DNA from 3 places in the Paenibacillus sp. FSL H8-0317 genome. Region 3 is predicted to be linked to each of the others. Evidence: riboswitches for the same ligand, from Rfam matches in the RefSeq annotation. Region 3 holds a riboswitch; each other region holds the start of a gene.

Region 1 (8,072 bases), 3.0 Mb from region 3:
GGTCTGGATGAATCCTACCGATTATCAACATGATCTCGCTACACTTACTGGCAACGAGAATCGTATGATGGGCATCCATTTTAACGATTACAGCATGAATTCGGTGTATTGGGAACGATACAATCGTGAGACAGGTATTCCGTTTCTGGAATCCAAAATGGAGTTCGAGGCGATTGCCTCTTTCTATCTGATCATCAATCAGGTTATTGGATTCATCATGATATTCATGGGTGTTGTCATGCTCTCCATCGCTTTGATGACCATCGGGTTTACGATTGCAGATGCCATCCTGGCCAATTACAGAACGATAGGAATCCTCAAATCACTAGGTCTGACTTCCCGAAAAACGATAGGCACCTATGTTATTCAATATGCAATGTTATCCATCGTAGCCATTATCCCAGGACTTGCACTCAGTATATGGATATCCAAATGGATCATTAATATTTCTGTATCCTCTCTTCGAGTGGGGAATCAGAACATTCCAGTCCATGGATTGGATGCGGCCATACTGTCCGGCGCACTACTATTTGCTCTAGTGATTCTGTTCACTGTGTTATATGCCAAAAAGGCACGCAGCATACAGCCCGTGCAAGCTATTCGTTATGGTATGTCGGAGATAGATCACGGCCGGATGGCTGGCAAAATGAATTCGCCATTGGCCCACTGGATCGGCTTCACACGACTGCCTGTGACCGCCGTGCTTGGATTCCGACATGTGTTCAAAAACACCAAAAGCTCTGTTCTAACACTCCTGCTAACCACCATGGCTTCTTCCGTACTTGTTCTGGGTTATGTTCTGCTGACCAGTATAACCGGAATTGAACAGACCGCAGCTAAATGGGGGTATGACAATGCCAATATCGCAGCAGTGGTCGTGAACAAAAGTAACGTTCCAAAGACTGAATTAAAACAAACGTTAGAAGAGGATTCAAGGATTAGCAATGCAGGCTGGCAAGGGAACACAACGGGTGTAATTAGCCCGGAGTCTTCGGCAACAGTCAAGGGCCAATCCATCAGCATCAACTTGAATGTACTGGACGGGAGTTATCAAGAACTTGGATTCGAAACGTTAAAAGGGGTTAACCCACAACATGCGAATGAAATTGCCCTTGGTGTAAGTGTAGCCAACACATCAAATAAAGATCTCGGTGATCTTATCGATATCTATATTGAAGGAGAAAAGCGTACATTCCTCATTACAGGAATCTATCAGGCAATCGCCAACATGTCTGTTTCAGGCAGAATCACCATTGATGCTATGAGAAGTGTGAACCCCAGTTATAGTGAATTTGATGTTATCTTCATCAATGTGAACGATATGGCACAAGCGGATAAGGTTGCCTCGGAATTAAATGAGCAATTTAAAGATTTCGCTTCGGTAGTTACTCAGAAGACATTGCTTGATTCCGTTTACGTGGAAGCTGCTAACATCCTGATCTATCCGATGAGCCTCATTGGATTGTTGTTTATTACTGTGACGTTCATCATTATTTTCAGTACCTGTAGAATCAATATTCGTAAAGAAAGCAGAACGTACGGGATATACAAATCGCTGGGAATGACATCCCGCCAAATCAGGTTATCGCTCACCATGGGAATGTTCATACTGTCCTCCGTGGGAGCCATACTGGGTATTTTCGTCGGCGTATATCTGCTACCTCTTCTACTCGAAATGGTCCTTTCCGGTTATGGTATCGTACAACTTCCACTGATCCTGCATTGGGGTGGCATGGTACTGTTCACCTGTCTAACCATCATTGCAGCCAGTCTTGGCTCATGGTTCTCTTCAAGAATCATTCGGGAAGCATCGCCACGTATGCTGGTTATCGAATAATGTAATAAGGATGCCTTAACACAATAAAACAAGCCCTTCCATACCTCTATAGGATGTGGAAGGGCTTGTTATTATGATAAGAACTATTTCCGCCACTTCTTCGCAAGTTCACCAATCTGATGTGGGGTAGTGCGGCAACAACCACCAATAATTTGCGCGCCCGCCGCAACCCACTGCTCAGAAGCATCACTCATACTGCCACATGTACCCTGTCCGCTCCACGTCTTCGTTGCCGCATCGTATACTTCTCCTGAGTTCGGATACACAATAACAGGTTTATCGCTGGTACGGCTCAAAATACCCACTGCTTCCCTCACCACTTCCATCGGAGCACAGTTCAGGCCAATCGCCGCAATCTGCGGCTCAGAGCCAAACTTCTGTGCACATACCTCAAGCGGTGTGCCCTCGCTGATGCTTGTCCCGTCTTTTAAAGAAAAAGATAACCAGGCATACGCATGAGGAAACTCCTTCAGTACATCAACCAGCACCTGTGCTTCCTGCAAGGAAGGAATCGTCTCAAAAGCCAGAATATCTGCACCTGCTTCAAGCAACGCTGCCATACGTGGTCGATGGAAAGCAGCCAACGTCACATCCGACACGCCGTAATGTCCCACATACTCTGAACCATCCGCCAGATAGGCGCCGTACGGCCCAACGGACCCGGCAATAATTGGACGTGGACGAGCACAATCTCCTTCATGATCTACTGTACGATCTGTTATTTGCTCCTCATTCTCCACCGTCTCGGCACGTACCGGAGGAGCTTCTACAAGCTGACCTGTTGAGCTTTCTCTCCCTACTAAATCACTCTGCACTTCCACCCATACGGCATCTCTCGCTTTTGCAGCCAACTCCACCGTCTTGCGGATCAGCTCCAGTGCTGCCTGTTCATCGATTCCTCTCTTGCTGAAGCCATCCACCGTCGCCTGATAACTGGATGTAATTGCACAGTCGGCTCCTGCGCGGAAATAATCCGCATGGACCTGAACGATAACATCCGGATTCTCAAGCAACACACGAGCCGACCAGAGCGGATCATCCAGATTACATCCATGCTGTTCAAGTTCCGTTGCCAACGCTCCATCCAGAATCATGACTGGATGTTCACGCAGGATCTGTTCTATCGGGTTAGTCTGTTGTGCTTGCGTCATGTACTTGTCCTCTTTTCTTATTCACACGTTCTGTCAGATAATAAGCAGCGTAACATAATGCGATAAACGGAACCCCACAATACAGCGCAATTCGCTGTGTCGGGTCAAAGGCAATACCTATGCATGAAGCCAGGCATAATATAAATGAAACAATCGGTACCACCGGATAGAGTGGTGTGCGGTACACCAGATCTTTGACCGCATGGCCTTCACGGATATATTGTCTGCGGAACATGTATTGGGAGGCACTGATGCTCATCCATACTGCAACAACAGCCAGACCTGAAATGGAAACCAGTGTTATATATACGGTACCTGGCGCAATGATGCTGGACAGCAAGGCCAGCGCACCACCTACCATGCTGATCAGAAGTGCATTCAGTGGTACCCCACTTTTGGTCAATTTGGCAAACCACGGAGAGATCGTTCTTTTGTCAGCCAAAGACCAGAGCATCCGTGAAGATGCATACAAGCCCGAATTGGCAGCAGAGAGAATCGCCGTCAGAATAACAAAGTTCATAATGTCTGCTGCATAGGGTACACCCACCCGTTCCATTACCGCTACAAACGGACTTTCCAGTACACTGGCATCCGACATGGGCAGTAAGGCCGACAAGATAATGATCGTTCCGATGAAGAAAATAACTAAACGCCACAGCGTTGTATGAATAGCCTTCGGTATCGTCTTTTCCGGGTTCTCCGTCTCACCGGCAGCAATGCCGATTAATTCGGTGCCTGAGAAGGCAAAGTTTACAGCAAGCATGGTCATCAATATCGCTGTAGCCCCATGAGGGAACCACCCGGATGCGGTAATGTTCGATAGAAACGGCGCTGGTTCAGCATCCGCCATCGGAATGAACCCAAACATGGCTGCGCCACCGATAATAATGAAGATTACGATAGTCACTACTTTTACAGATGAGAACCAGAACTCGGATTCCGCAAATAATTTCACCGTTAAAGCGTTAAACAGAAAGATCATCAGGGCAAAGAGCGCGCTCCATATCCATACGTTCACCGATGGGAACCAGCGCTGCATCAGCAATCCGGCGGCTGTGAATTCGGAGCCAAGCGCAACAGTCCAGGTTAACCAGTATAACCAAGCCACCGTGTAGCCTGTTGCTGGTCCGATATATTTGGCTGCATAACTATGAAATGCTCCCGTCTCTGGCATATGAACAGACAGTTCACCAAGACAGAGCATCACCAGATATACAACGATGGCTCCGATCAGATAGGACAGAATGGTACCCAGTGGTCCCGCTTGCTGAATGGTGTAACCTGAGCTGAGGAATAATCCCGTTCCAATAACTCCTCCGAGAGAGAGCATGACCACATGCCGTGCCTGCATTTTCCGCTGAAAATGCCCTTTGTCGTTGTTGTTCTCCATACCTGCTGCTCCCCTACTTCTTCATCCAGAAAAAACAAAAAAGACCCACTCTGCCTAAAGAGTGCGCCGTTACTGACAAATAAAAACAAACGCTCCTATCTATCAGGCTTTCACCCGCTGGAATTAGCACAGTATCCTTCAGATCTGTTGCTGAGGTTTCTAAGGGCCAGTCCCTCCACCTCTCTGGATAAGAAAATGATTTTTTATAAATATAGCGATCTATCATGAATGTGTCAACATTTAAATCATAAATGAAACACATCGCTATTCGGTGGATGATCCCGGATTGGTAATGCTAATCTTCACATCGTACGTAATTGGCACGGTACTAAAAATGTTATCCCAATCATCTTTGACTTTCTTCCATGTTTTGGGCTCTTTAATACGTAAGCTATCCCGAAAATCCGCAACATCCACTTTGTAGGTATGCTGCAGCTTGTATAACACCTGACGAATCTGTTGTTCCGCCAGTTCAGCAAATTCTTTTTCCAGTTCCCCGCGATAAGCCCCTTTTTCCTCTCTTTCGGGAGCACGCCAATCCTCCATTAACCAGCCTTCGGATTCGGTCTTTACATGGAATGAAATATCATTGCCAACAACCTTGGGAATTACTTTTGTTTTCTTCTTTTTCATTTCATATACAACAGTGAATCCCTCTTTGTTGTAAGTCTTCAAGACGCCTCCTCTTTCCTTAGGCCTGAGCCACGATAAACCTTCCAGATCCGTTTGACTTAGTTCTCCAATAAACTTGGTTGTTTTCCCATCGAATATGCTGCCACCTGAGAACTTGCCCTCTCCATTGGAGTACAGTACATTCTGGAGCAAGAAACTGGAACCAGATTGCATTTGGGCATCTAATTTGGAGAGCAAAACAGGGTCAAGGATTTTGTTGGACAAGTATGAATTACCGGTAATTCCTGTTAGATAAAATGCTGGAATCCGAGAGGGATCATCCGAAGTCAGGACATCCACGGCGCGATGATGACTTATCAGCACCAGACAATTTGGACGAATATCGTTATCCCGAAGTACAAAATCCAGCAGCTGGTCCAGACCATACTTTTTGGCAATATCCTTGGAGACAACGATGACCTTTAGATGATGTCCGATAAGTGGACGGTCTCGCCTTAGTGCAAACTGACGAAAGATTTGCAGCAACGAATCTCCAGTAAGCTGTTCATTGGAATAGGAAGTCTTTCCCGAAGCAGGTGAACCGGATTGTCCGCCCTGTTTACTGTTCGAACCGCCCGTCCCGGGAGCAATCTGCACGGTAGCCGTTATATAATTATTCTTTGGATACTTTCCTCCCTGGGCAGCGATGTCCTTCTCAAATTCTGTTTCTTTCGCGATATCGATCCCGAGACCAACATAGACACTTAGTTCCTCGATCTCCCTACTGCTCCAGCATCCGGATATTACCAGAAGAACGGACAAAGCAAAGGCTACACGTAAAAGCATAAAAATACGAATCATGCTTGCTTGCCTCCCTTTTTGCGAATCAGACTTATTAACAGCAGCAACAGAGGTAAAATGGCAAAAAGAAGCACGGATAGATTGCCCAACATATCACCCAGTGCAAAAGTTTCATCCACGGTTTTCGGCATTAATGCTGTTAGATATATTACTGGCAGAAAGGCGTACATAATGACCTTGATCTTCTTCGTACGAAATAAATCCCGAATGCCCACCGAAGCGCAATAGTGTGTGATCGTGAAACTCGAGAAGATCTGCATAATCCAGATGACCAGTAGCAGGGATTCGAACCGTTCAAAGATCAAACCTTGAATCTCGAAGCTTCTAACCAGATCGAGCGTGGGCCAAGTACGTGTTTTGATGCCGTCGAGTGACAGACTGCCTACAACCATCACAACAGTAATCAGATAAATCATAGTCGATATGATGATGCCCCAGCTCATGGCTACATTGCTCTTTTTGGGATTTTTCATATAAGCAGTCATGACAAACATGACTTCGTACCCCGTGTAAGCCAGCAACGAAGGTTTCAAACCTTTGAGGACTGGCATGATACCCTCTCCGAGTACGGGTCTCAGATTGCCGATCTCAAATAACTGATTACTAAGCAAAATTTCAATCACAAATATAATCAGTGTAATCGGCAAAATAATCTCAAATACACGCACAATAACAGCAAGTCCGCCGGAGATCAAATATATGCCAATCCACATAAACACCATCACAATGGCCCATGTCGGAGTACGCTCTAGCAAATACATGCCTGTCACTTCAGCCATGACCCTGATTTCGAATGCGGCAATCACCATAAAGTACATAATCATGGCGAATCCCAATATGTAAGCAATCCAGCTCCCCGTAATCTCACGGGTGAACTGGAACACTGTTTTCTCCGGAAATCTGCGACACAGGGTAACCAGAATAATTCCGACACCCGTGATAATCAGTCCCGACAGAATGATGGAGATCCAGACATCCGGTGTTCCGACAGCTTTACTCGTCGTTCGGGGGAGGGTCAGGATCCCAGCGCCAAGCATGTAATTAACAATAACTACGACGGCCTGCCTTGTGCTAATATTTCCTTCAGAACCGTTCACTTCATCCCACCTCATACCTCGTGATTTGCTTGATTTATTTTTTGCGGTCTTTATCTATTGGATTAGACATCTCGGGACGCTTCCTCATCATATTTAGCGGAGCACGGATAAAGAAATCCTTCCATTCCCCAAAGTGATAAGGAACGGCCGGTGCAACATAAGGTAGGCCAAAGCTCGAGAGTCTCGCAAGATGGGTACATATAAGGAGAAAGAACATAACCACGCCAAACAATCCGAGTACAGCTGCGCTAAACATGGCAGCAAATCGCAGAATTCGCAGTGTGATGCCGGCACTATAGACAGGGATCGTAAAGGAGGATATGGCGGTAACCGCAACAACGATGACCAGGAATTGGCTTATAATTCCTGCCTGTACGGCTGCCTGGCCGATAATCAGACCTCCAACGATACCTAGCGAGGGTGCAATCGGCTTAGGTAAACGAATGCCAGCCTCCCTCAATATCTCGATCGAAAGTTCCATGATCAGTACTTCGATGATTGAAGGAAACGGCACTCCCGTCCGCGTTTCAATGATCGTCAATACCAGCTTGGTTGGGATAAGTCCCGGATGGAACGAGATAAAAGAGATATAGAGCGCAGGAGCGAGCAAGGCCAGCATGGCGGACATAAAGCGCAGCATTCGCAGGAATGTTCCAGGAATCCATCGTTCATAATAATCCTCGGGAGATTGGAGCAACATGCTAAACGACACTGGCACAATTAAGACAAATGGCGTCCCATCCAATAAAATAGCCACTCGCCCTTCCAGTAAAGCACCCATCACCCGGTCTGGTCTTTCTGTATTCAACACTTGTTGAAACGGACTGAGCGTATTGTCTTCGATGAGCTGTTCAACATACCCAGATTCCAACATGGAATCCATATCCATCTCTTCAATTCGCTTTTGGACTTCCGCCACGAGATTAGGATCAGCAATATCCTGAATATAGGCAACAGCCAAATCTTTCTTGATCCGTGAACCTACTTCATACTTCTGAATAAAGAGGCTCTGATCACTACCATACCGACGTAAAATACCTGTGTTATCACTTAATTGTTCAGTAAAACCAATTCGGGGGCCACGGAGCAACCCCTCTGACACCGGTTCATTCACACCACGTGTT
Region 2 (8,072 bases), 3.3 Mb from region 3:
TGGAACCGTTAGTGAAGAACAGAATATTCTTGGCATTCCAAGCTTTGTGGCGTATACAGATGGCCGCGAACTGGTACGGTATGTGAACAAGCTGCGCAAGTCGAGAGAAGAGATTGAGCAGTTCCTGGATCGCGCAGTTGAGGTGTACAACACGATCCATAAATAATGTTATATAAGTTTGATAAATTTACATAGACACTCCGATGACAGAATAACCTTCCGATCGCTGTTATCCCCAGATTTCTTTGATCCCTTTTATAAAGGGGGAAATCTGGGGATAAAGGCGAACGCTTCGCTTCTTCTGGTTATTTCTGTCCTCTCCGTTATTGTGTAAATGTTTAATTGAACTTATATAAAAGTATGACAGGTTCATGTCGTAAAAGGGTATAATAAAAAGAACGCCATTTCTCTTGAAATAGGGAAATGGCGTTTATGTGTTCGACATGTTCTATGTAAGAAACGTTTCTGTACATATCCCCAATGACCTGCGGGTCATTATTTCACCAGACGTTAACATTTTGTCACAAAGCGCGACGTCAATGAACATTTTATCCGGTATAATGAATTTAGTTGTGAAATAAGTGTCAAAGTACCGAAACAAGCGGAGAATATTCTTCGCCATCTTAAACCAACAGCGGGTGAGAAAAAATTGAAACACTTAACTTTGTTTAAATGGTTAACCGTATTAACCTGTCTTGTCATGTTTCTGGCCACTTTTGGTGGAGGCATTGTAACCAAAACGGAATCGGGCCTTGGCTGCGGAACGGAATGGCCTTTATGTAACGGAAAACTCGTTCCCGCACATACTGTGGCTTCACTCATTGAATATTCCCATCGCGCTGTAAGTGCACTGGCTGGACTGTTGTCCATTGCCTCGTTTGTGGCTTTTCTGCGATTCGGCAAGTCACGCCGTGACCTGCAATTGTTTTCTTTCTTAACTCTGGTATTTGTTATCGTCCAGGGAATCATGGGGGCTTTTGCCGTCGTCTTCTCCCAATCTTCAGCAGTCATGGCACTGCATTTCGGCTTTGCACTGATTGCTTTTGCCAGTTCCCTAATGATGGCGCTGGGCATAAGGCAGGAGGCCAAAGATGGTGGATTGGAGCGCCTGAACAAATACCCTCGGGTCACTAAAAAATTCAGGAATCTGGTCTGGTTCTCCACCATTTACACATATCTCGTGGTATACACGGGTGCATTTGTGAGCCACACGGATTCTGCCGGCGGATGTTCCGGATTTCCGCTCTGTAACGGGCAGATTATTCCTGAGCTTTCAGGTGGGGTAGCGGTTGCTTTTGCTCACCGTGCAGCAGCTGCGTCGCTCGTGATTGTTATCGCAATCCTGGGTCACTTCGCTTACCGTAATCATCCGGACAACAAGGAAATGCGTACTCTTGGTGTGGTATCCGTTGTTCTTATTCTGATGCAAGTAGTCATTGGTATTTTCATGATGGTGACAATGAACCGTCCGGAAGTATACATGTTCGTAGCTCTTGCTCATATGCTGGATATCGCCCTATTGTTCGGAGTCTTAACGTATATGAGTTTCCTGGTGTACAAGCTGCATCGCCCGGTTAATCGATTCTAAGATATAGCTCCATTCTTGTGGGCTAAACATGAAAGTTCACCATCCAGTGATGTACATCATTGGACAGGTGGACTTTGTTTGATGTCAGGGGGATCAGGGCAACCTATGGCAAGCAGCAATTACACGGAATGGATGATGTGTTACGTTTACGGTGATGAATTCTTGTTGATTTGGAAAAGAGGAGGTTAGATATGCTGCGAACGTTGTTGGGGGAAAAGCCACGTATAAACGAAGGTAAATTGAAGGCAGCGATGGACGCAATGGCGCATACGCTTGAGCTATTTCAACGACAAATGCATGTGGACCATGATCCCACGCATGACTATCGGAAGCTGTATGTGTGGACGCAGGGACTCATCTCCTCACTGGATGAACTGGAGCAAAGCTGTTTCGCTGCTGCTCATTTTCGCAAAAAGGTCGTTGCAGGTTCAACGGACGATATGACGCCGACTGAAAAAGCCGAGTATGCCCGGTATGTGTATTTCTACAAAGATGGCTTTATCCGCTGCTTTGCCATTCTGGATAAAGTAGGCACGGTATTAAATGAAATATTCCAGCTGAATACTTCCAATACCAAAGCGCATTTTTCTTATTTTACGGTGTTAAGGCAGTTCGATTATGCGAGGGAGCATCATGATCTTGCGTTGCAATTAATACAGATCAAGGACTCTTATCGTGAACCGATGAGCAAGCTGCGCAAACGACGTAATATGGAAATTCACTACATGAACTCTGAAATGCATGATGACCTGTGGCAGTTACATCAGACCCTGCAAGGTAAAGTGAAATTGGAGGATCTGAATCAGCATGTGCAGGAAATGCGTCAGGGCGTGGATATGGTCTGTGAAACGTTAACAGCCTCTTATAGTTATATCAACAAAATATGGAAAAGAAATAATTCCCTTTGACAAATCGGAATACTTGGAATATACTGAGTTTCAATTAGAATGTTACAGTGACAAAGATTGAACTGATATTTCAAAAGTTACGTTCACATTATAAAGCATAAACTACATGAACTTATAAAATCCTACAACAACATATTTCTTATCGAGAGCGGCGGAGGGACAGGCCCGATGAAGCCCGGCAACCGATTTGTAACGACATGATACATGTATCATTCGTTATAGATGTTAGGTGCTAATTCCTACAAAATGGTGCGAGACACGATTTTGGCAGATGAGAAGGTATATTCTTTCACGTAAAGAGCCCTCTTTGTATCTGCAAAGGGCTCTTTTTTTGTACTTTAAGGGGAGTTTTCCTTTAGATCGGGTAAAGATACATGTAGGTGGTTGGAAAGGGGCAAGTGCGATTGATTGAATTAAAAGGTTTAACGAAAACGTACGGCAAAGGGGCAAAATCTACAACAGCGTTGTCCAAGCTGAATTTGAGCATACAAAAGGGCGAAATCTACGGAGTGATTGGCCATTCCGGAGCGGGCAAAAGCACATTGATTCGCTGTATTAATTTGCTGGAACGGCCTACGGAGGGTGAAGTATGGGTTGACGGAATCAACCTGACTGAACTGAGCAAAACCGAATTACAGCAACAGAGACGCAAAATTGGGATGATTTTTCAACACTTTAATCTGTTATCCTCGGCAACGGTATATGACAATGTAGCTTTTCCACTAAAGCTTGTGAATACACCCAAGGAAGCCATTGATCGCAAAGTGAAGGAAATGCTGGCACTGGTTGGTCTGGAGCACCATAGCAGCAAATATCCGGCTCAATTATCGGGTGGTCAGAAACAACGTGTAGGGATTGCGAGAGCACTAGCAAGTGATCCGAATGTACTTCTCTGTGATGAGGCTACTTCAGCACTTGATCCGCAGACGACAAATTCAATCCTGAAGTTACTACTCGACATTAATGAAAAGTACAACCTTACGATTGTACTGATTACACATGAGATGCATGTCATTCAGAACATCTGTGACAAGGTGGCTGTCATTCATCAAGGTGGCATTGTGGAACAGGGACCTGTAACAGACGTGTTCCTGAAGCCGCAACATGCGATTACGCGGGACTTCATGATGCGTGACCAAGAAGCTGGACTTGCTCTGGAAGAGACCGCTCTGGCGAATGCAGGCGTTGAATTGCAGGCAGGTGTTGCTTCCAAACTTGTGAAGATATCTTTTCTGGGTAACAAAACATATGAAGCGATTTTGTCCAGAACGGTACGTAAAACGGGAGTGGATTTTGCCATCCTGCAAGGAACGATCTCTACGATTAAACAGGTTCCTTATGGACAGCTGACCGTTCGGTTCGAGGGTGATTCAAATGCGATTGATCGGACGATATTAGAATTAACCGCTGAGGGACTTGATGTGGAGGTGCTTCGTTAGATGGATTTTTCAACCGTACGTTGGGAAGAGGTTGGTAAAGCTTCCATAGAGACACTGCAAATTTTGGGTGTATCAGGCTTGTTTACCGTTATCTTAGGTTTACCGCTCGGAGTACTGCTGTTCATGACAGCCCGATCTGCTTCGATTAAGTCACGGGCAGTGTACACTATACTATCCCTGATTGTGAATATTTTGCGCTCAGTCCCATTTATCATATTGATTGTTGCTCTTATTCCATTCACTCGTATACTCGTTGGTACAGCTACAGGAGTGTTAGGTGTTATACCACCTTTAGTTATTTCAGCAGCTCCTTACTTTGCTCGATTGGTGGAGACAACGTTGCGAGAAGTTGATCGGGGTGTCATTGAAGCGGCACAGTCGATGGGTGCATCGACCGGACAGATTGTAAGACGGGTGTTACTGCCTGAGGCACTGCCTGGACTGCTTGCTGGTATAACGATCACCATTGTTACGCTCGTCTCCTATACGGCGATGGCGGGCATGGTTGGCGGTGGAGGTCTGGGAACACTGGCAATCAACTATGGATACTTCCGTTATCAAAATGAAATCATGATTATATCCGTAGTGTCGATGATCATTCTAGTGCAAATTCTCCAGATGGCTGGAGATCGCTTGGTTACATTTTTCACCAGGAAATAACACATAGATAACATGATGGATATGCATTTATGCGGATGCCACATGAAAAATGATTAGAGAAGGGGTTTTACACATGAAAAAATGGTCTTTTGCTTTACTTAGTCTTATGTTGATTGCGGTTCTCGCAGCTTGCGGAAACAACAAGGACTCGGATAGCGGCGCAGACAATTCAGCAGGTGCACCACGCACGGTTGAATTGAAAGTTGGAGCTTCACCTACACCACATGCAGAGATTCTGGAAAGCATCAAGCCTGAACTGGAAGCACAAGGTATTCGTTTGCAAGTCGTTACATTTAATGACTATGTACAACCTAACCAGCAACTTGCTGACAAAAAATTGGATGCAAACTTCTTCCAGCATCAGCCTTACCTGGACACAGAGAATAAAGAACGTGGATTCAACCTCGTTTCTGTAACACCTGTTCATGTTGAACCTTTTGGCGGCTACTCCAAGAAGATTAAGTCTTTGGATGAATTGGCTGACGGCGCAAAAGTAGCAATTCCAAATGACCCATCCAATGGTGGACGTGCACTGTTGCTGCTCGCGAAGGAAGGTATTATTACGCTGAAAGACAACACAAATATTTCATCTACGATTCAAGATATCACAGCCAATCCGAAGAACCTGGATATCATCGAGCTGGATGCAGCCATGATGCCTCGTCAATTGGATGAAGCGGATCTGGTATTCATCAACGCTAACTATGCGCTTGAAGCGAACCTGAATCCGGCTAATGATGCTTTGCTGATCGAAGATCTGCAAGGTAACCCATACGCAAACATCCTCGTTTCCCGTGAGGACAACAAGGATGCAGATGCAATCCAAAAACTGGCTGCTGCTTTGCACTCCGAAGAAGTGAAAACATTCATCAAAGAACGTTATAAAGGTGCAGTTGAACCTGCAACTGAATAATTCACAATATGTATGATATGATGTGAAGCTATTAACAATAAGCCGTATATCTCTCCAGAAGAGATATACGGCTTATTTTATGTTTCCTAAGTGGGTGCTGACGTGGGGATCAACTTAAGTCAGAGTTTTTCCGGTTTATCAGCGCTAGAGTGATGTCCAGATTGGCGGTAATAGGATAATTCATTCTGATCAGCATACTGCTGCTCATCTGCTTCTTGCAGGTACGTCCTCTCGGAGGGAGAGAGTGTTTCTTCTTCTGCGTGTGAGCTTTTGATCTTGTATCTGATCCAACCGATTAGCCCAAGAAGGACAACCAGGATCAAAGCCCATCCTTTTTTGAGCAAAAGAAGAGCACTGAATTTCTGGGAAGCCGTGTACCCGATCCCGCCCATCAGAAGACTGTTGAGCCCTATGGTGGATGTTTTGTCAGTCGAAGCATTGTACTCCTCGTAGGTATATCCTGCATTGATACTAATTTGATTAAGGACAGTTTCCTCGAATGCCTGGCGGCTCTGTTGAAAGTTAGCCGTATCTGTAACCAGAATGGCTGTAATGTACCCTTCACGCGTCAGGAGCTTTACATTGTAATTGACCATGGCTTGCTGATCAGCGTTCTTGAAACCAAGGGAGTAAACCAACTGATGTTTGGTACTGTCATATGCCGGTTCGATTTCCCACCCCGTTATGTACGTTCTATATTCAGGATCAAGTTCTCTGTTATCTTCTTCTGTGCCTCGGATATAACTGTTTAATAGTTCTTCGGCACTCAAATTCTGATCGTCATCATGGATATGACCTGTTTTCACGTACTCAAACACAACATACCACGAGCCAAATTCACTATTGCTGGTTAGGCTTCCGATTTCATTCCCATTAGGCTTCCCATCGCTGTTAAGTATCGAGCGTTGGGTATTGTCCTTATCCAGATAGGAATGGCTCTCAGGGACTTCCAGGGTGGCCTTACCGTCCAGAGAGACAGATGCTGGTCCAGTAATCCAATCATACTCATCAGGTGCTTGTTCAGTCTCATTTGCGGCTGATACCTGTAAGGCACTAGAGACTGTGAACAAACTCAACATTAAAAGTGTAAGAAATGATATCCATCTTTTGTTATTCATTCATGTAGAGGTCCTTTCGGGTTATATCCTCGACAGTACCATAGGTGTTTGATTTCGATCAAGATATATTTGGAATTAAAGGTGGATAATCCCTTGTGGATAAGTGAGTTGTAGGAGGACGATAAATCTTTTATACTGGATAGTGACTGCTCTTTGAAGAGGGGGATGAACGTGAAGGGAAAGATTGCCCTCATAACGGGAAGTGCCAAAGGTCTTGGTAAAATGACGGCCCTCAGTCTGGCAGATCAAGGGTGTCATATTGCCCTTAACTATGTACACAGTAGAACAGAAGCTGAGGCTTTAAAGGCTCAGATTATAGCCAAGGGTGTGCGGTGCATTGCCATCCAGGCTGATATATCCAAGGTGGAAGATATCTCTTCATTGGTTGAGCAGGTGGAAGGCAATCTGGGCAGCATTGATATTTTGGTGAATAACGCGGGTCCATTTGTCCGTGAACGACGATTATTTGCGGATTATTCTGAAGCTGAGGTCCAGATGCTTGTGCAGGGAAATCTGTTGGGACCGATGTTACTGGATCAGCGTGTATTGCCAGAGATGAGACGCAAGCAATGGGGACGCATTATCCATTTTGGCTTCAGTCATGCTGGAGAAGCAAGATCTTGGCCTCATCGCGCCGTATATGCGGCTGCCAAGGTGGGTCTGGTATCTTTTACAAAGACACTCGCGGTTGAAGAAGCCCCGTATGGAATTACGGTTAACATGATATGTCCAGGTGACATTCGTGGTGCGAACAAAGAGAAAACGATTGATGAAATGGCAGGCATCACCGATGTCGAAACGCCAAGAGGGCGACCAGGCAGCGGTGAAGATATTGCACGAGTGATTACGTATCTGTGCCTTGATCATTCCGATTTTATAACAGGCAACATTATGGATGTATCTGGAGGACTTGATCCGATTCGTCCAACCATACAGCGCGAGGATACTTAAAAGGTGAATTGAAGGATTGTACGTGGAAACCCGTCAATGGGACAGATGAAATGGACTCTCTGCATATGCACACAAAAAAAGAGCCCTCCGCTTCATGCGAAGCGAAAGGCTCTTGAGGTTTATTTCGTGAAGGATTGATTAGAATACTTGTACGACTTCTTGTACACCCTCTACTTCTTCGAGAAGGGCACGTTCAATCCCGGCTTTTAAGGTAATGGTGGAGCTTGGGCAACTGCCGCAGGCACCGACCAGTTTCAGCTTAATGATGCCGTCCTCCACGTCGACCAGTTCCACGTCACCGCCATCGCGCTGCAGGAACGGACGAAGTTTATCAAGCACATCAGATACCTCATCATACATGGTGCTTTGTGCGTTTTCGCTCATATTGTTCAACTCCTTTCCTTCCTATATTATATTACAAATGGCCACAAATTAAAATGGTCAAACAAAGCAGGTGAACCTAAATGAGACCGATTATTGAATTTTGTGCCAATA
Region 3 (8,072 bases):
CTGGCTACCGTTTCCGGAGCAACAATCAAGGAGTGGGCAGCGGTGATGCAGAAGCTTGGTGCCAAACAGGCCATGAATCTGGATGGCGGTGCTTCCTCGGGTATGTATGCCGGGGGCAAAATGCTGACTTCTCCAGGCCGGCTCTTGAGTAATACACTGGTATTTGGCGGCTCTGTGCGTTAAAAGAAAGTGATTATTGGGAGGTATGACGCAAATGACACTCACATCTGATCGAAAGCCAGGGGAGGGTAATACAGCTGTTCTGGCCATTAATGTAGGGTTGCCGCAGCCGCTCCCTGGGCAGAAGCGTGAAGTGCTGAGCGGCATTGTGAAACATCCTGTATCCGACGCGGTTTTCCTGTCATTCACTGGAATGACAGGGGACGCGCAGGCGGATCTGGTGCATCATGGCGGCCCTGACAAAGCCGTTTGTGTATACGATTACAGTCGTTATACGGTGCTGGAACAGCTGATGGATCGCAAGCTGAACTGGGGAGCTTGTGGAGAAAATCTGACAGTTGAAGGCTGTGCCGAAGAAGATGTCCGGATTGGTGATGTGTACGAGTTGGGCGAAGCCACAGTACAGGTCAGTCAGCCCAGACAACCTTGCTTCAAACTGGGTGCGAGGTATGACTATAAGGAGTTGCCTGTTTATTTTCAGGAGAGTGGACATACCGGCTTTTACTTTCGTGTACTGCAAGAAGGGGAGGTTCGGCCTTCATCGATATTTCGACGAATCAGCACCGATCCTTCATCCATGACGGTTCTTGAAGCCAATCGAATTATGCATCAGGGGAAAGAAGATATGGAAGATATTCAGGCGTTACTGGCCATACCTGCGCTGTCAGACAGCTGGAGGCAGACGTTAATGAAACGGTTGTCCAAGCTGGAGAACAAGTAGCAGGGTAATTATTGTGTCATCAAGTAAAGTAATCCGAATTCCTTTTTAAACTAACTTGGGAGTGTGACTAACATGACGATCTTAGGCGCAATTGAAGCAGGCGGAACCAAATTTGTATGTGGTATTGGCACAGAGAACGGAGAAGTTCTGGAACGCGTAAGTTTTCCAACAACAACACCGGAAGAGACAATGGCTCAAGTGATTTCATTTTTTGAAGGCAAAGGCATTGAAGCTCTGGGTGTAGGTTCATTCGGTCCGATTGATCCGATTGAAGGAAGCCCAACATATGGCTATATCACAACAACACCAAAACCACATTGGGGACAGTATAACGTGATTGGCAAGCTCAAGGAGCATTTTGATGTACCGATGACATTTGATACGGATGTGAATGGTGCAGCACTTGGAGAAGCAACCTGGGGCGCTGCACAAGGTCTTGAGAGCTGTCTGTATATCACTGTGGGTACAGGCATTGGTGCTGGCGCTGTGGTTGGCGGTAAAATGGTCCATGGATTGTCACATCCTGAGATGGGACATATCATTGTACGCAGACATCCGGAGGATACATACGAAGGTTTCTGTCCGTATCATGGTGACTGCCTCGAAGGTCTTGCAGCAGGACCAGCCATTAACAAACGTTGGGAGCAACCGGCTTATGAACTGCCTGCAGATCATAAAGCTTGGGAGATCGAAGCGCATTACCTGGCACACGCACTGATGAACTATGTCCTGATTCTCTCTCCGCAGAAAATCGTCATGGGTGGCGGAGTAATGAAGCAGGAGCATTTGTTCCCGATGGTGCGTAGCAAACTGCAGGAGTTGCTGGCAGGGTACGTTCAGCATCCGGCGCTTCAATCCGACATTGACCAGTATGTTGTTTCACCAGGACTTGGAGACAATGCGGGTCTGTGTGGTTCACTGGCGCTTGCCAAGTTGGCATTGAATAAATAGGTTATTAAGGGATTGACGAATTTTACCATTGTGGTATGATATGGGCAACAGCATAGTACGGTTAATGAGGAAGCACCTCTCTTGCATGGATTTTGCAGGAGGGGTGTTTTTTTGTGCTGCCTGTAGGTAGTATAACTAACCCGTATAGGCTGAAATGTTAAAGGGAGGGAACAGAAAATGGAAGTCATTTTCATGAACAGATTGTCCAAAATGTCAGATCAGAATGCAGAGTATGCACAGCTATGGATTGGGGAAGAGGAAGATAGTTGGCAGCTGGGATGGAGTCGCTACGAGGAAGGAGAGCGTGAGGACAGCATCTGGTATGAAGGGACTTCTTGGGAGGAGCTGCTTCATATTTACCGTCTTCAGCTTGCCATACAGATGAGTGAGGGGTACCGACCGCAGTTGCAGGGGTTATTTCATGAGAATGATGATCTGAAGTCACGCAGTTATGGTGGTCAGCGGCTCCATTGCTACAGTGAACTATACGGCAATGAGCAGTTATATACGGATCTGTGCACATGGCGCAGGAAGAGAGCTGTTTCTGACCGGAAGGCACCGTATTTTGTTGCAACAAATCGTCTGCTGCGTTTGATCAGTGCCTTTGTTCCGCAATCGCTGGATGAACTGATGCAACTGCCGGGCGTAGGAGAGAGCAAAGCGACTGAGTATGGTACGGAATGGATGGAGATTACAAGCGGGTTGGAGCGTTCAACGACATTCCCGCTGGACTGGGTATATACGGCGCTGAAGGAAGAAGAGTATGAGAGTTGGTTATACAAGCAGAGAGAGCAGAAGTACAAGCAGGAACTGGATAAGTTCACCACGCGCAAGCAGGTGCTTGAAGGCATGAAGGAAGGATATACGTTAGAAGAGATTGTTAATCGATCCGGATTATCCCGACGCGAATTGATTGAGCTGTTGGAGACACTGGATCTCGAAGGTTATGACACCGATTGTCTTCTTGATGTGGAGCTGGCAGTGATGCCAGAGAACGAACAAGAGGCCGTATGGAGTGCGTATGAGGAGCTGGGAGATACGTTCCTGAAGCCAGTATTACATAAGGTGTATGGAGGAGAGAAACCCGATGGAGGAAGTCTGGAGCAGGTCTATGAAAGACTGCGCATGATTCGAATCCGCTTTCGTCGGCACGCAGAGACAGAGAAGAATGCTGGTTAATGATCAGAAATGAAAAAAGACGAGGCGTTTCTCCCGGAGGAGCGCTTCGTCTTTGTTATTTCATATGAGTTCATACCCAGTCTTTCTTGCGGAAAATGAAGAACATGCTCAGGCCCAGGGTAACCATCAGGCCAATCACAACAAAATAGCTGTATTTCCAGTTAAGCTCTGGCATATTCGTAAAGTTCATGCCGTATATACCCGTAATGACCGTCAGCGGCATGAAGACCGTGGTAATAGCGGTAAATACACGCATGATCTCATTCGCCCGGTTCGCAATACTGGATTGGTAGGCTTCTCGCAAGTTGCCCATCAGGTCGCGATAAGTCTCAAAGGTTTCAGATATTTTTACAGCATTCTCATAGATGTCACTGAAATATTTTTGCAGTTGATCATCGATGAGACGCAGATCTTTTTTGTTCAGGGTGTTAATGACCTCTTTCTGAGGTCCAAGCACTTTTTTCAGCCACAGAATCTCACTGCGCAGCCCGATAATCTCATTTAGATGTGACTTTTTGGTGTGCATCAGAATGTCTTCCTCAAGCTTCTCGATCCGTGCTTCGATTCGGTCACCTACGGTGAAATAATTATCAACAATCAAGTCAACCAGCAAATACAGCAGACGATCCGGTGTACTGATTTCCTGTTCCCACAGGATTGGTTTCAGTGTGCGCAATTCGCTGACCTTTTGCTTGGTAACACTAATAATGAAATGTCTGCCGAGAAACAGGTTGACCGCACGTAGAAATATCTCTTCATCATCGAAACGGATGCTATTAATCACAATAAAATAATGGTTCTCATAAATTTCAATCTTCGGACGTTGTTCTTCGTCACTAAGACAGTCTTCCACAGCCAGATCATGCATTAAGAACAGCGGCTGAAGTACCGCCAAATCGTCTACGTCTGCATCAATCCAGTAAAATCCTTCCGCTGGTGGAGTCAGCGCCTGCTGAATGTCGTCCACCGGAATAAATACACCGTTGTTTACCAACCGGATTTTCATCGTTAATCTACTCCTTCTGCACCCGCCAACTTGGCGGATATTATCATTATGGGCGCAAAAAGAACAAATCAGCCGGTCGGCAGCGGAGCCTGGAGATCAGGGCTGCGTTCACTATATAATCAAACGGAAGTCACGTCCCGCTGCCGGCATGCTGATGTCAATTCTCTATGCAGTTTGTCGGAATTCGGCTGCCAGTCAGGCCTCGGGTCGCCATCCATTTAATATGTCACCTCTCACATAAGGGTTTATAACACCTTGTTTAGTATACCGCTGGTACAAGGTGCTTTCAAGCGCAAAAATGTGTCTATTTCGCGCCCTGAGGCAGTGTATGACAATGGATGATGAACGGTTCCGATCTGGGAAGCAGACATCGAACTGCATCTTGACGTGAGGGCATTAATGTAATAAAGTAGACGGTGAACCATATTTAATTACAATCTAATACAGCGAAATCTTATCAAGAGTAGGTGGAGGGACTGGCCCGATGAAACCCGGCAACCGGCGGTATACCGCACGGTGCTAATTCTTGCAGCGACTAAGTGTCAAGTGGCACTGTTGTAACTGAGAGATGAGAGAGGCGCATATCTTTTTTACATATGACCTTTCTCGAAATCCGAGGAAGGTCTTTGTTATATGCCCCGACTTCTCAGCAGTGATTTTCGCTAAGGAACTTGAGGTTGTTTGTAACGTTGGATGAAAGAGCAATTCAATGTTTTTACAAGCTCAAGGCAGTCTATAACTGTATTGATGTGAAGACATCAAGCCAGGGGTGGCTGCATCTATCTATGCACAAGGAGGAGTTAGATTTATATGCCAATCAAAATACCCGATACTCTACCAGCAAAAGAAGTACTTGAAGGAGAGAATATCTTCGTCATGGATGAAACTTCTGCATATCAGCAGGATATTCGTCCACTCCGTATCGCTATATTAAACCTGATGCCCACAAAGGAAACGACCGAAACACAATTGCTTCGTCTGGTGGGAAACACGCCTATTCAGGTGGATGTCGTTCTCGTACATCCCAAATCCCATACGTCGAAGAATACGTCTCAGGAGTATTTGGATCTGTTCTATAAAACCTTTGATGAGATTGAGCACCGCCGTTTCGATGGAATGATCATTACGGGTGCACCGGTGGAACAGATGGATTTCGAAGACGTGAACTATTGGAATGAAATCCAGGAAATCTTCGAATGGACCAAAACCAATGTGACTTCAACCCTCCACATATGCTGGGCTTCCCAGGCGGGTTTATACCATCATTTTGACGTACCCAAGGTTGCACTTGATGAGAAGTGTTTTGGGGTTTTCCCACATACCATCAATAAACCACATGTTCCGTTGTTGCGTGGGTTCGATGAAGTATTCAACGTTCCACATTCCCGTCATACGGAAGTGAGACGCGAAGATATTGAAAAGAATACGAATTTAGAGATTTTGGCTGAATCCGAGGAAGCGGGGATTTTCCTGGTTGCTACCAAAGACGGCAAACAGATTTTTGCCACAGGACATGCCGAGTATGACCCGTTCTCATTAAAATGGGAGTATGACCGGGATGCAGCCAAAGGGTTGGATATCGCATTGCCTAGACATTATTATCCGAATGACGACCCTTCCCGTGTGCCACCGGCTACTTGGCGCGCTCATGCCAACTTATTATTCTCTAACTGGCTCAATTACTATGTGTATCAAGAAACACCTTACGATATTGGCCCGCAAATCTAATCGAGATTACAGGAGGATGCAGCAATGGAAGACAACAACAAGTTGAAAATCGAAAGCCGCTTAGCACAAATTGGGTCCATCAATGAACCGGTAACAGGCGCCATTAACTTTCCGATCTATCAATCCACTGCGTTTCGCCACCCGAAGCTTGGACAAAGCACGGGATTTGATTATATTCGTACGACTAATCCAACCCGTAAAGTATTGGAAGAAGCCGCCGCAGCGCTGGAGTCCGGTGATGCAGGGTTTGCCTGTAGCTCGGGAATGGCCGCGCTGCAAACGATCTTTGCCATGTTTGGTCAAGGGGATCATCTGATTGTATCGCTGGATCTGTATGGTGGAACCTATCGTCTGCTGGAACGTATTCTGTCCCGTTTCGGCGTAACTGCTAGTTATGTGGATACGAATGACCTTGCAGCACTGGAGAAGGTTCGTCAGCCGAATACCAAAGCTGTATTTATTGAGACACCAACCAATCCACTGATGATGATCACCGATGTGGAAGCCGTTGCTTCCTGGGCGAAAGGTTACAACCTGTTGACCATTGTTGACAACACGTTGTTGACTCCATTTTTCCAACGTCCGATTGAACTGGGTGCCGATATCATCATTCATAGCGCTACCAAATATCTGGGCGGACACAATGATGTGCTCGCCGGACTAATTATTACCAAAGGTGAGGCGTTATCTGCAGAGATGGCGTTCCTGCATAATTCCATTGGAGCGGTATTATCTCCAAGTGACTCCTACCAGTTGATGAAAGGTATGAAAACGCTGGCTCTTCGCATGGAGCGTCATGAGCACAATGCACTTACGATTGCTAAATACTTGCTTGAGCACCCAGCGGTGGTTGAAGTGTATCATCCAGGCCTATCCGATCATCCGGGGTATGAGATACAGAACAAACAATCCACGGGTAACACAGGTATCTTCTCTTTCAAAGTGAAGGATGCACGTTATGTTGAACCGTTGCTGCGTCATATCCAACTCATTGCTTTTGCCGAAAGTCTCGGCGGAGTTGAATCACTCATGACTTATCCGGCAGTACAGACTCATGCGGATATTCCGCTTGAAATTCGTGAAGCCGTAGGTGTGGATGATCGTCTGCTCCGGTTCTCCGTAGGCATTGAACATGCGGATGATCTGATTGCAGATCTCGGCAATGCTCTGACAGCTGCACAACAGGAAGTGGAAGGAGGCGTGCACTCATGAGTGATTCCAACAACAAGCCCAATTCCGAGTTGAAATTTGATACCAAATTGCTGCATTTTGGAGATGAAATTGACAAAACGACTGGAGCCTCCAGTGTACCGATCTATCAAGCATCAACCTTCCACCATTTTGATATCTTCAATCCGCCTCAGCATGACTACAGTCGTTCGGGTAATCCGACACGTCAGGCTCTGGAAGATTACATCACATTGCTGGAGGGCGGCGCACGAGGCTTTGCCTATTCTTCGGGGATGGCTGCGATCTCAAGCGTGTTCATGATGTTCTCCGCAGGGGATCACATGATTGTGACGGAAGACGTATATGGAGGTACGTATCGTTTGCTTACTTCCATATTAAGCCGTATGCAGATTGAGACAACCTTTGTAGACATGACCAATATAGATGAAGTAAAAGCGGCACTCAAGCCAAACACCAAGGCAGTTTATATGGAAACACCGTCCAATCCTACACTGCGGATTACGGATATCGCTGCTGTAACTGACTGGTCGAAGGAACATGACCTGATCACGATTCTGGATAACACCTTTATGACACCGTATTATCAGCGTCCAATCGAGCTTGGTGTGGACATCGTCGTACATAGTGCTACGAAGTTTCTCGGAGGTCACAGTGATGTACTGGCAGGGTTAGCCGTTGCTCGCACGGAATCACTTGGCGTACAACTGAAACAGTTGCAAAATGGACTTGGAACTGTACTCGGGGCACAAGAATCCTGGCTTCTGATGCGCGGGATGAAAACCTTGGGGGCTCGCATGGCTCATAGTGAACGGAGCACAGCTAAACTGGCGGCATGGCTTAATGAGCGCAGTGATATTACCGCTGTCTTTTATCCAGGACTTGAGGATCATCCGGGCCGTGAGGCACATGAGCGGCAGTCCACAGGATATGGAGCTGTCGTTTCATTTGACGTCGGTTCAGGTGATCGTGCAAAAGCAGTTCTTAACCGGGTGAAGCTCCCCATTGTTGCTGTAAGCTTGGGAGCTGTGGAGAGTATTCTGTCCTACCCAGCGATGATGTCTCACGCTGCAATGCCGGCTGAGGTTCGCCGTGACCGTGGCATTACAGATGGGTTGC

The links. A riboswitch is a leader RNA that binds a small molecule or an ion and turns the genes downstream of it on or off. The one in region 3 is predicted to bind S-adenosylmethionine.
Region 1: it holds a riboswitch for S-adenosylmethionine, as region 3 does, so the genes downstream of both, mmuP (S-methylmethionine permease) here and metA (homoserine O-succinyltransferase) in region 3, are expected to answer to the same signal.
Region 2: it holds a riboswitch for S-adenosylmethionine, as region 3 does, so the genes downstream of both, MHB43_RS26900 (methionine ABC transporter ATP-binding protein) here and metA (homoserine O-succinyltransferase) in region 3, are expected to answer to the same signal.

What each region holds. Positions count from the first base shown of each region.
Region 1 is NZ_CP150294.1:6,307,052-6,315,123, forward strand. Features, by position in the region: gene MHB43_RS28270 (FtsX-like permease family protein) at 1-1,837, shown strand, start outside; gene mmuM (homocysteine S-methyltransferase) at 1,921-2,988, opposite strand; gene mmuP (S-methylmethionine permease) at 2,966-4,378, opposite strand; SAM riboswitch class I at 4,471-4,572, opposite strand; gene MHB43_RS28285 (Ger(x)C family spore germination protein) at 4,643-5,851, opposite strand; gene MHB43_RS28290 (GerAB/ArcD/ProY family transporter) at 5,848-6,948, opposite strand; gene MHB43_RS28295 (spore germination protein) at 6,983-8,072, opposite strand, start outside.
Region 2 is NZ_CP150294.1:6,002,765-6,010,836, reverse strand. Features, by position in the region: gene MHB43_RS26915 (thioredoxin family protein) at 1-166, shown strand, start outside; gene MHB43_RS26910 (heme A synthase) at 650-1,588, shown strand; gene MHB43_RS26905 (Cthe_2314 family HEPN domain-containing protein) at 1,780-2,496, shown strand; SAM riboswitch class I at 2,633-2,774, shown strand; gene MHB43_RS26900 (methionine ABC transporter ATP-binding protein) at 2,901-3,935, shown strand; gene MHB43_RS26895 (methionine ABC transporter permease) at 3,936-4,595, shown strand; gene MHB43_RS26890 (MetQ/NlpA family ABC transporter substrate-binding protein) at 4,669-5,508, shown strand; gene MHB43_RS26885 (DUF2167 domain-containing protein) at 5,628-6,626, opposite strand; gene MHB43_RS26880 (SDR family oxidoreductase) at 6,798-7,577, shown strand; gene MHB43_RS26875 (NifU family protein) at 7,716-7,961, opposite strand; gene MHB43_RS26870 (YuzB family protein) at 8,042-8,072, shown strand, end outside.
Region 3 is NZ_CP150294.1:2,022,631-2,030,702, forward strand. Features, by position in the region: gene MHB43_RS09470 (phosphodiester glycosidase family protein) at 1-183, shown strand, start outside; gene MHB43_RS09475 (MOSC domain-containing protein) at 215-901, shown strand; gene MHB43_RS09480 (ROK family protein) at 974-1,852, shown strand; gene MHB43_RS09485 (HRDC domain-containing protein) at 2,030-3,031, shown strand; gene corA (magnesium/cobalt transporter CorA) at 3,102-4,037, opposite strand; SAM riboswitch class I at 4,489-4,612, shown strand; gene metA (homoserine O-succinyltransferase) at 4,848-5,765, shown strand; gene MHB43_RS09500 (PLP-dependent transferase) at 5,790-6,977, shown strand; gene MHB43_RS09505 (aminotransferase class I/II-fold pyridoxal phosphate-dependent enzyme) at 6,974-8,072, shown strand, end outside.